2 regions of the Ruegeria sp. K11 genome follow, and region 2 is predicted to be linked to the other one. Evidence: riboswitches for the same ligand, from Rfam matches in the RefSeq annotation. Region 2 holds a riboswitch; the other holds the start of a gene.
The links. A riboswitch is a leader RNA that binds a small molecule or an ion and turns the genes downstream of it on or off. The one in region 2 is predicted to bind cobalamin.
Positions count from the first base shown of each region.

Region 1: it holds a riboswitch for cobalamin, as region 2 does, so the genes downstream of both, ACR0K4_RS08970 (hypothetical protein) here and ACR0K4_RS01275 (DUF1636 family protein) in region 2, are expected to answer to the same signal.

Region 1 covers NZ_JBQFMP010000005.1:1,080-6,658, forward strand. Annotated here, with positions in the region: gene ACR0K4_RS08960 (DNA polymerase III subunit gamma/tau) at 1-794, opposite strand, end outside; gene ACR0K4_RS08965 (protein-tyrosine phosphatase family protein) at 958-1,461, shown strand; gene ACR0K4_RS08970 (hypothetical protein) at 1,464-1,871, opposite strand; cobalamin riboswitch at 1,955-2,176, opposite strand; gene ACR0K4_RS08975 (alpha/beta hydrolase family protein) at 2,340-3,203, shown strand; gene rsgA (ribosome small subunit-dependent GTPase A) at 3,232-4,260, opposite strand; RNA gene ffs (signal recognition particle sRNA small type) at 4,418-4,516, opposite strand; gene ACR0K4_RS08990 (bifunctional 2',3'-cyclic-nucleotide 2'-phosphodiesterase/3'-nucleotidase) at 4,556-5,579, opposite strand, start outside.
Region 2 covers NZ_JBQFMP010000001.1:253,935-259,513, forward strand. Annotated here, with positions in the region: gene cobN (cobaltochelatase subunit CobN) at 1-1,783, opposite strand, end outside; gene cobW (cobalamin biosynthesis protein CobW) at 1,787-2,842, opposite strand; gene ACR0K4_RS01275 (DUF1636 family protein) at 2,839-3,219, opposite strand; cobalamin riboswitch at 3,303-3,506, opposite strand; gene ACR0K4_RS01280 (NAD(P)-dependent oxidoreductase) at 3,541-4,605, shown strand; gene ACR0K4_RS01285 (glycosyltransferase family 2 protein) at 4,826-5,579, shown strand, end outside.

The DNA.
Region 1 (5,579 bases), on a different contig from region 2:
TCGATCAGGTCCAGCACCCGGCCCCGGTCGGCCAGGCCCAGCATCGCACGCACCTGATCGGCGCTGGTCTCGCCCGCGCCGTGGGATATGGCCTGATCCAGCAGCGAGGTTGCATCGCGGGCTGAGCCTTCGGCGGCCCGCGTGATCAGCGCCAGCGCATCTTCGGCGATCTGGGCGCCTTCGGCGTCGGCGATCTTGCGCAGCAGGCCGATCATGTCTTCGGGCTCGATCCGGCGCAGGTCGAAGCGCTGGCAGCGCGACAGCACCGTCACGGGAACCTTGCGGATCTCGGTGGTGGCAAAGATGAACTTCACATGCTCGGGCGGTTCCTCAAGCGTCTTGAGCAGCGCGTTGAAGGCGCTGGTCGACAGCATGTGGACCTCGTCGATGATATAGATCTTGTAGCGGGCCGAGGCCGCGCGATACCGAACGCTGTCGATGATCTCGCGAATATCATTGACGCCGGTGCGGCTGGCGGCGTCCATCTCCATTACATCGACATGGCGGCCTTCCATGATGGCCACGCAGTGTTCGCACTGGCCACAAGGCTCGGTGGTCGGTTTGCTTTCGCCGTCGGGACCGATGCAGTTCATGCCCTTGGCGATGATCCGGGCGGTGGTAGTTTTGCCGGTGCCGCGGATGCCGGTCATGATGAAGGCCTGCGCGATCCGGTCGGCCTCGAACGCGTTTTTCAGGGTGCGCACCATGGCGTCCTGGCCGACCAGATCGGCAAAGGTTTCCGGGCGGTATTTTCGGGCGAGAACCTGATAGGCGGGGCTGGGCGTGTCGGTCATGTCTGCTTTCGCGGATTCGAGTTCTGCCGCAGCGTAGAGGCCGCTGCTGTCCGCGTCCACATCCGCAGCGCAGGAAATTTCTTTGGATTGTGGTGGCGGGGCGATAAAGTCGATTGCAGGTTTTCAAGGGTGGTTTTTTTGTGTGTTTTGAAAGGGTCGGCAAATGACTCAGCTGGTGGTTTACGCTCTGCAAGTGGGCGGAGGGACGCTTGCGCTGACCTCGATGCCGGGGCGTGGCGGGGATTACGCCGGAGATCTTGAGCTGATTGTGGCCTGGAAGCCGGGGCTTGTTATCTCAATGACCACCGAAGTCGAGATGCTGCAGGATGGTGCAAGGTATTTTGGCAGCGACATTCAGGGGCGTGCCAGCCGGTGGGCGCATTTGCCGGTTGAGGATTTTGGGGCACCCGGACCCAATGTCACCGCGGCCTGGCCCGAAGTCGGCTTAGCAGTTCGGCATTCTCTTGCCGGTGGCGGTCGGGTGCTGGTGCATTGCCGAGGCGGATGCGGGCGGTCCGGGATGATTGTGTTGCGGGTTATGGTGGAATGCGGCGAACACCCGGACGCCGCATTGGCGCGATTGCGCAAGGTACGCCCTTGCGCGGTCGAGACGGATGCCCAGTTGGCATGGGCGCGAGCCCCCGCGAATATCCGGGCTCAAAGCTGACCTCAGGCGTGGGCGCCTTCAAACTGCTGATCGGCAATCTCGGACGTTAGCGTCAGTGCCTCGATCATCGCGCAGGGCGGTGTGGCTGCGCGTATCGAAGGCAGGCCAGTGCAGCCGTCGCCAAACATCATGTCAGCATAGACATCCAGCGTTTCGATCTCTGCATCCGCTGTGGCCCCGCAAAAGATACGGACCTCGTCGGGGTTTGCCCGGAACCGCGCGGTACATCCGTCCGCGCAATGGGTCAATTCGCTGCTGCCTTCGACCTGAAATGTCTCATGCGTTACGGGGTGCGCGGTTGCCATGGCCCGTGTCAGGCCGCGTGCCATGCGGGCAAGTGCCGGGCACGGTTGGCCGGTGACTTGGCATACGGTTGCCGAGAATGTGTGTGTTTTGGTCTTCCAGATCATATATGCGCCCTCCGCGCTGGACGAAGGGTGAAAGACAGGTGTGACAGCAAGCTGACGACCCGCCCGGACACCCCGCCCGAGTTTCGGTTTTTGTTCAGATGGCAGGTCTCCTGACTTGCGGGTCGTTGCTTTGCCGGCCTTCCCAACCTTTCGGTCAGTGGCATTCCGGCATCGCTCTCCGCTTACAGTTGCGGGGGCAGTCGCGGCCTTGGTTCGTCCCGAGCGTCGTCGGGCAGAACCGCACCGTGTTCCCTTTTCATTTCGACCTCGGATGAGGTGCGAAAACCATCGGTTCATGGCTAGCGGCGGTGCAACATCCGAGTCAAGCGGAATACGATAAAATCGCTTGCGTACGGCGACCATGATGCCTGGACAATCCGGTGACGTCGGGTCTGTCTTGACATGAAGCTGTATGACAGGGCGTATTGAGGGGTGAACCGAATAGTTCAGTTGCGTCCGGAGGGTCGAATGTTGGACGACCAGCACGCCGTTTTGATCGAAGACATACAGCTTCCATCCGGTCCGGCGCGTTTGTCCGGTCGGTTGTATCTGCCTGCTTCCGAGCCCGAAACCGTTGTTGTTATGAACAGTGCAACCGGCGTGCCACGGGATTATTATCAGCATTTCGCGCATTGGCTGGCGGCAGAACAAGGGATGGCCTGTCTGACCTATGACTACAGGGATTTTGGACATTCGTTGACCGGGCACCTTAGGGTGTCTCGGGTGGCAATGGCGGATTGGGCGCTGGTGGATATGCCTGCAGCACGCGCAGAGATGCATCGACGGTTCCCCGGGGCGGCTTTGTGGACCATAGGTCATTCCGTGGGCGGTATGCTGGGACCGGTTCAGCCGGATATCGAAGCGATCGACCGGATGATTTGCGTCTGTGCGGGCATGGTCACTTTGGCAGATCACCCGTGGCCCTATCGCGCATTGGCGGGTTTGTTCTGGTACGGACACGCCCCTTTGGCGGTAAGAACATTGGGATACCTGCCGGGTAAGGCGCTGGGCTTTGGGTCTGACCTGCCTGCGCCGGTCTATTGGCAATGGCGTAAGTGGTGCACCTCGCCCGTCAGTTATCATCCCGATATCGGTGGGGCCCTTCCCGCGGCCACATGGCATGAGACCGGAACCCCCGTCGATCTGTTTGCTTTTGAAGACGATCAGATGGTGCCCCCAGACGCGGTTTGGAGGCTGGCGGATCTTTATGGCCCCAAGGCGCGGCGGCACCTTCTGAAACCGGCGGATTACGGCCTGCCCGGGATCGGGCATATCGGTGTGTTTGCGCGTCGCAACGCAGCGGTTTGGCCCAGCCTGATCCGGCAGAGTTAAGGCACCGGCGAATCGGTGCCCCAGTTGATCAGGTCCGCCGCTGCGATTTCTTGTCCTGCATGACGGATCGCACCATCTTGCCGAACGCCTTGTCCCGCGCCCTCGATTGAGCAACGGTTTCCGAATTGCGCTGATCCTCACGCCGCAATTTGCGCCAGCGGGCAACCCGGTCCGGATCCAACTCTTCGGATTCGATGGCGGCCAAAACCGCACATCCCGGTTCGGTCAGATGCTGGCAATCGGCAAACCGGCAGGCGTGAGACAAATCGGAAATGTCCGAGAATACCTCATCCACCCCGTCGCGCGCATCCAATAGCCGCAAGGCGCGCATTCCCGGCGTATCGATCAGCCAGCCACCATTGATCATCCGGTTCAGAGACCGCGCGGTTGTTGTGTGCCGCCCGCGTGCGTCGTCTTCGCGGATGCCCGCTGTGGCCGCGCTGTGCCCGGTCATCCCGTTGGCCAGAGTTGTCTTGCCGACACCAGAGGATCCAACCAAAGCCGAGGTCTGACCTGCCGGGCACCACGACAGCACCTGATCCACCTGCGCGGGGTCCAGCGCGTCGAGTGTCAGCACAGTCACAAACGGACCCAGCTTTTGAGCCTGATCCGAAAACGCGCAGGGATCGGGGCATTCATCGGCCTTGGTCAGGACGATCACCGGATAGCATCCGGCCTGATGCGCCAGCGCCAGATAGCGCTCTAGCCGGGGCAGGCTGAAGTCGGCATTGCATGAGCTGACAATGAACAGCACATCGACATTGGCTGCGATCAATTGCTGGGCGGCACCCGTTCCGGCCGCGCGACGTTGCAGAATACTGCGACGGTCCAGAACCTGGTGAACACGACCCTGCGCATCCGCCAGCACCCAGTCCCCAACCGCAAAATCGCCGGTTGGTCGAGCGGGGGTGATCAAAGGTATCTCACCCTCCGGTGTCAGTCCGATAAGGTGGTCGCGGTGCACAGCGGAAATTCGGTGCGGCACCAGAGAAGGATTTGCCTCAAGTTGCCCGGCAAAGAAAGAGGACCATCCGAGGTCCGAAAGAGAATTGGACATTGTTCTGCCTGTCATCAGGTACAACGATTCCAACAGATGGCGCACGCGCATCCGTCAGAGGTGTGCTCAGGCAGTCGGTGATGTCAGTGGTTCAGAACCGATCCGCCCGAGGAGCTTTTGAAACAATCATAAAAACCCTCCTGCGGCTGGTGGTTACAAGTGAGAGGTTGGACATCGACCCAAGCGGGGCTCGTTGTGGCTGCTTCCTTCCGGACCTGACCAGGTTGGCGAGGCGCTCGCCCGCGCCAACCTCTCAAACGCTGATATAAGTCCGCACAATGAAAATGGCAACCCGTCAGAGTGTCAGCTCCACCTGCAGAAAGCCATCGGCGTTCAGGCCAAGAGGCTGCGGATCATAGGTCTGTAATTCGTCCAGATAGGCGTGAGCTTCGGGGCTGGTGAGCGCCACCGCTTGCTGGCCGTGTGCCGGGGCAAAAGTGAAGGGGTGCGGCGCGTCCGCCAGCGGGTCTGTGGGCAACTGCCCGGCAACATAAGCGCACAATATGTCGTGAATCCTCAAGGTGGGCAGAGGGATAGGCGTGATCTGATCGACCAACGGGAAATTCCCTCCGCCGTTCAGGCGATAGTCATTTGATGCAATGATGAACTCTTGCCGGGGGTCGATGGGGACTTCGCCAAAACGCAAATCCCGAATTCTGGAGCTTTTCGGATCAATGACCCGTCCCGCCTCGTCAAACCGCGCTGACGCGGACAGGTCGATCTGGTAGGTCACCCCGTGCAAGACGTCCAAGTTGTGACCGGTGCGTTGGGGGTCGGCCAGCATTCGGGCTGGTCCGTCAGACAGACGGTTGTAAATCCCGGCTGACATGTCCAGCCAGTCTTTGATCTGCGCGCCCGAGACCACTGCCGCCCTTATTTCGTTGGGAAAAACATGCAGGTCAGCGATGTGGCGGACGGAAATTTCGCCTGCTGGAACATGCGTATAGTAGCCTGGCCCCGCGCGCCCTCCGAATTTCGCGGGGGCGGCGGCAGAGAGGATGGGGATGCCTTCAAAAGCGGTGCCGGCGAGAATGGGGCGCAGGGCCGCGGCTTGCGCGGCGGCGATCAAAGCCAAACAGCGATCCGGCGCGAAAAAAGAGAAAAAACTATGCAATGGCTGCGACAGTTGCCCAACGGGCTTCGCCACGCGTTTGCGGGTTTTTTCGTGCCCCGGAGTGAACAAGCGTAGCATTTCGGGATCTTCGGCGACGGAATCCCCGGCCTTGACAATTGGTCGCGCCTCGGTCCGGCTGTGGGTGATTTGCCAGGTGTTGGATGAATTCCGGACCAACTCCAGATCGATGATACCCAGATGAGAG
Region 2 (5,579 bases):
TCAACGCGGGGGGGATATGGCCCAGTGTGACGGCTCCGATCCGGCGTTTGGCCTGCGCGGCTTCGCCGGGGTCGTTGACGATGAAGGGGTAGATCACCGGCAGATCGCGGATCAGCGCCTCGGGCCAGCAATCAGCGGACAGGGCGACCGACTTACCCGGCAGCCATTCCAGTGTGCCGTGGGCGCCGATGTGGATCAGCGCATCTGCACCCAGGCCCTTTCGCAGCCACAGATAGAAGGCGACATAGCTGTGGCGCGGGGTGCGAGACAGGTCGTGGTAATCGTCATCGCGTAGCTCGGGCGAGCCGCGTTCCGGTTGCAGCGCGATCAGAGCTTTGCCACGGCGCAGAGCGGTGAAGTGGAAGGCTCCATCGGTGCAGGCGGGGTCGTCTTCGGGTTTGCCCCAGACAGCGTGCAGATCGTTGCGCAGTTGCTGGGGCAGGTCTGCCACGGCCCTGTGGTAGTCTGCAAGAGGCCATGAAATCCGCGCGTTCAGCAGGGTTTCGGCAATCGGCTCGGCCGGTGCAGTGCTGTAGCCTTCGGCTTGCAAGTCGGACAGCATTGCCTCGGCCGAAGCCAGCGCGTCGAGACCCACGGCATGGGCCATCTGCCAATCCTTGCCGGGATAGGTCGACAGCACCAGCGCGGGCACCTGATCGGCCTTGGGTTTGTCTTGCAGGTTCAGCCAGCCGGTGACGCGGTCGAGGATGGCTTCGATCCGTTCGGGCTCGGCCCGGTGGGCAAAGCGCGAATATTCCAGATGCGGGTCGCGCTTACCGGGTTCCTTGAAAGAGGCGATGCCTGCTGAAATCCGACCGTCTACCTCGGGCAGCACCACATGCATGGCGAGGTCGGCGGGGGAGAGGCCGCGTTCCGCCTCGGCCCAGGCCTTGCGGCGCGAGGTGGCCAGCGCGACCTGAAACACGGGCACTTCGGCTGCATCCAGCGGTGAGGTGCCCGACGCACCTTTGCCCGAGAATGACGTGGCATTGATGATCGCAGACGGGGCCAGCGCCGTTATGGTCTCGCGCAGCCAGTCGGCGGCTGCGGGGGCTTTCAGCGACGGGGCGAACAGGCCGACCGCGTCGAACCCGCGCGCGTGCAGGCTGCGGATCAGGGCAGCGACCGGGGCGGTGTCGGCTGAGGTCAGATAGGCGCGGTAGAACGTTACGAGGATGCGTTTGGCATTGCTTGAAAACGCTGTGTCCACCGGGATCACGCCGCGATCCGGGCACCATGCGCCGCATTCGGGGATGGTTTTCGCCCCCATTACCGGCCCGGCATAAAGGCCCGCCGCCAGCGCCATTTGCGCCAAGGCGGCCTGCGCCGCAACCTCTCCACCCGTGTCGCAGAGATGCGCCAGTCGCCTCAGGGTCGAGACGGGCAGGGTGGAATACTCATCCAGCCGCGTATCTTCACGCCCATCGGCAGGCAGGACGGCCAGAGCAATCCCTTTGGCCTGCGCCAGCGCCAGAACCTGCTGCAACCCGTAGGCCCAATAAGGCACCCCTCCGATCAGGCGGATCAGGATGCCCTTGGCACCCTCCAGCGTCCGTTCGACATAGGTGTCAACGGACAGGGGGTGTTTCAGCGCCGTCAGATTGGCCAGCCGAAGGGTCGGCATGCGCCCATCGGGACCGCCTCCACGATGCCAGCCTGCCGCGAAAGCGCCGAGGTCGCTGTCAGAGAATGACAGCACCACCAGATCCGCCGGGCTCTGGCCCAGATCGGTCGGGGTCTCGGTCTCTTCTAACCCGTGGCTTTCGCGGAAGACGACGTGCATGGCTTACTCGGCGGCCTCGGTCACACCCACGAGGATGTCGCGGATTTCGGCCTCTTTGATGTCGTCATGCTCGGCGATCACGACAAGGCGCGAGCGGCGGTCTTCGCCGGGTTCCCACGGGCGGTCGTATTGATGACGTACACGGGCACCAACGGCCTGCACCAGCAGGCGCATCGGTTTGCCTTGAACGGCGGCATAACCTTTGACGCGCAGGATGTTCAGTTCCTTGGCCAGACGTTCGATCTTGGCAACCAGATCCAGCGGGTCAGACTGTTCCGGCAGCTCGACGATGATGCTTTCGAAATCGTCATGCTCGTGATCGTGGTGGCCGTCGTGATGGCTGGGACGGGCGTCCATGTCATCCTCGGCAGCAGCCTCCAGACCCAGTACAACGCGCACGTCCACGGCTCCCTCGGCAACCTCAACCACGGGCAGCGGGCGCGGGGCTTCGGCGGCGATGACCTCGCGCGCTTTGGCAACGCCTTCGGGACCGGCCAGATCGGGCTTGGTCAGCAGGATGATGTCGGCGCAGGAAATCTGATCTTCGAACACCTCGGACAGGGGCGTTTCGTGGTCGATCGAGTCGTCAGCCATGCGCTGGGCGTCGACCGCCTCGACATTGGGCGCGAAACGACCGGCGGCGACGGCCTCGGCATCGGCCAGAGCGATCACGCCATCGACGGTGATTTTCGAACGGATATCGGGCCAGTCGAAGGCTTTCAGCAGCGGTTTGGGCAGGGCGAGGCCGGAGGTTTCGATCAGGATGTGATCGGGGCGCGGCTCCAGCGCCATCAGGGCCTCAATCGTGGGGATGAAATCGTCGGCCACGGTGCAGCAGATGCAACCGTTCGCCAGTTCCATGATGTTTTCCGCCGGGCAATCCGGGATGGCGCAGGATTTCAGGATATCGCCATCAACACCAACATCGCCGAATTCGTTGACGACAACGGCCAAACGCTTGCCCTGCGGGTTCTGCATCAGGTGGCGCACCAGCGTGGTCTTGCCTGAACCCAGAAAGCCGGTGATCACGGTGACGGGGAGTTTTTCGAGATTGCTCATTTCAGGGCTCCAATCGGGGGAATGCGGGCCGCACAGTTTTTGCGGAAATGTTCAGGGCGTTCGCGCCATTTTACTAGGCCGTCCTCGGTCTCAAGGTACTTGGTGGCACCGTCAACGATCACGTCAACATGGTCGACCTCATTCAGATGCTCGTACACGAATGTCCAGCGATCCGGGCCACCCCGCAGCACGATGGAACAGCCCTCGTCACAATTCGACAGGCATTCCACGGCTTTTAGAGTGATCCCTTCGGGCAGGTCCGCCTGTTCCAGCGCTTTGTGCAAAAGCGTGCCGGCGCGTTGGGCATCGTCTTCGACGGGCAGCCCGCGACGGCAAGTGGTGCAAACCAGCAATTCGACCGGAGCGGTCTCGGTCATGTCTCTCATCCCCCCAAATCCTCTTCGTGGGGGACGGGGTTTCATGCGGGTCCATTGACCCGACACCGGAACACCCCGTCCGGTTTCATCTTCGGGTGCTGGCAGGTCTCCCGGCTTGCGGATTTCAGAGGCAGGCCTCTGTCGGATGTCCCGCCTTCCCGGCATTCGCCAGTGGCTTGGGCACCCTCTCCGGTCACGGTCGCGGGGGCGGCTGCGTTTAACGGAAAATCCGCTGACGCATTCCCTTTTCATCTGCTGTCGCAGACACCAACGAAAGGGACATGCGGCAGGGTTGCCCCGCTTGTCAAGCGCAACGCGCCGATCCGTGATCACGCGGGTAAAAAGCGACCTGTCCGGGTCGCTGGGCGGCATGATCCGGTTGGGCCGACGTGCTGGCATGGTTCGCAAGACGCGAACAGGAGGATGCGGCGCATGAAAGTAGGGTTTATCGGGCTGGGCAATGTAGGGGGCAAGCTGTCGGGATCGCTGTTGCGCAACGGGATCGATCTGACGGTGCATGATCTGAACCCCGATCTGGTGGCCGCGTTTGTCGCCCAAGGGGCCAAGGCGGCTGAAAGCCCGGCCCAACTGATGCGCGATTGCGATGCGGTGATCACTTGTTTGCCATCCCCCGCCGCCTCAGACGCGGTGATGCAAGAGATGCTGCCCGAGGTCACCCCCGGCAAAATCTGGATGGAGATGTCGACCACCGACGAAGCCGAGGTCAAACGCCTTGGCGCTTTGGTCATCGAACGCGGAGGCGCCGCGGTGGACTGCCCCGTTTCGGGTGGCTGTCACCGGGCGGCGACCGGCAATATCTCGATCTTCGCGGGCTGCGATCGCGCGACGTTCGAGCGTATACTGCCCTTCCTGACCACCATGGGCCGGCGCATCCTGCACACGGGCGAGTTGGGTTCGGCCTCGGTTCTGAAAGTGCTGACCAACTATCTGGCCACCGCCAACCTGATCACTTGTGCCGAGGCTTTGGTGACCGCCAAGGCCGCTGGTATGGACCTTGGCACCACCTATGAAGCGATCAAGATTTCCTCGGGTACATCCTTTGTGCATGAGACCGAAAGTCAGGTCATCCTGAACGGCTCGCGCGATATCTCCTTCACCATGGATCTGGTGAAAAAGGATATCGGCCTGTTTCAAGAGGTCGCCGACCGCGCCGGAGTGCCGCTGGAGATCAACCCGCTGATGATCAAGATTTTCGAAGACGGGATCGCCCGATACGGTGAACGTGAATTGTCCCCCAACATTATCAAACGGCTGGAAGATGTGACTGGTATGGAGATCCTGGCTCCCGGATTTCCTCCAGAAATGACGGATGATGAGCCGGAAGAGCCCGGCTATGAAGTCATTCCGCAAAATCGTGGGGCCTGACCCTGTTCTTTGTTGTTTTGTAGGGATATCTGCGTGTGTCGCCGTATGGATTTTGCGGGTTGCCGATACGCTCTGATATCGGGCGTTTTGTAATTGCCTGCATCGTTGAGAGTTTCTTAAAAGCAAAGCGCGTAGTGGTGACGGGCGAGTTGGACAAAATCCTGAGGTTGTTCTAAACAGAGCGGCAATAAACCGGAACGGACAGGCAAGAGAGCGACATATGAAGGATGAGACCTTTCTCATCGTGACAACGATGAAGAACGAAGGGCCGTTCATGATCGACTGGGTGGCGTTCAACCGTGCCATCGGTTTCGACGATATCCTGATCTATACCAACGATTGTGCGGACGGGACCGATGAAATTGCGGACCGGATGCAGGCTCTGGGTTGGGCGCATCACGAGCGAAACATTCTGGGGCCGCGTGCCACCCCGCAAAACCGCGCATTTTCATTGTCCAGGAACCATCCCAGCTATGCCGCTGCCGATTGGGTCATGAGCCTGGATGTGGACGAATACATCAATGTTCGCCTGCCCGAGGGGACCATCAAGTCGGTGGTCGAAGCCAGCGGTGACGCTGATGCCATTTCGATCACGTGGCGGATGTTCGGCAATGCAGGGCTCAATGAATTTGACGATAATCCTGTGCCCGAACAATTCTTCATGGCGGCACCGGAAGATGGTTACCCCCATCACCGGACCAAGGGCTTCAAGACGTTGTTTCGCAACAACGGCAAGTTTAGCCGTTTTCGGGCACATCGCCCCCGGATCGATTCGGAACATGCACCCAACCCCGACGCGCCTTATGAAGGCGTGAAATGGCGGGATGCGGGGGGAAATCTGCACCCGGCGGATCAGGTCAAATGGAAAGCCTGGCGCGGTTTCAGTCACGAATTCGCACGCATTCACCACTACGCGGTGCGCAGCACAGACAGCTTTTTGGTGAAACGGGATCGGGGGCGGACAAACCATGTCG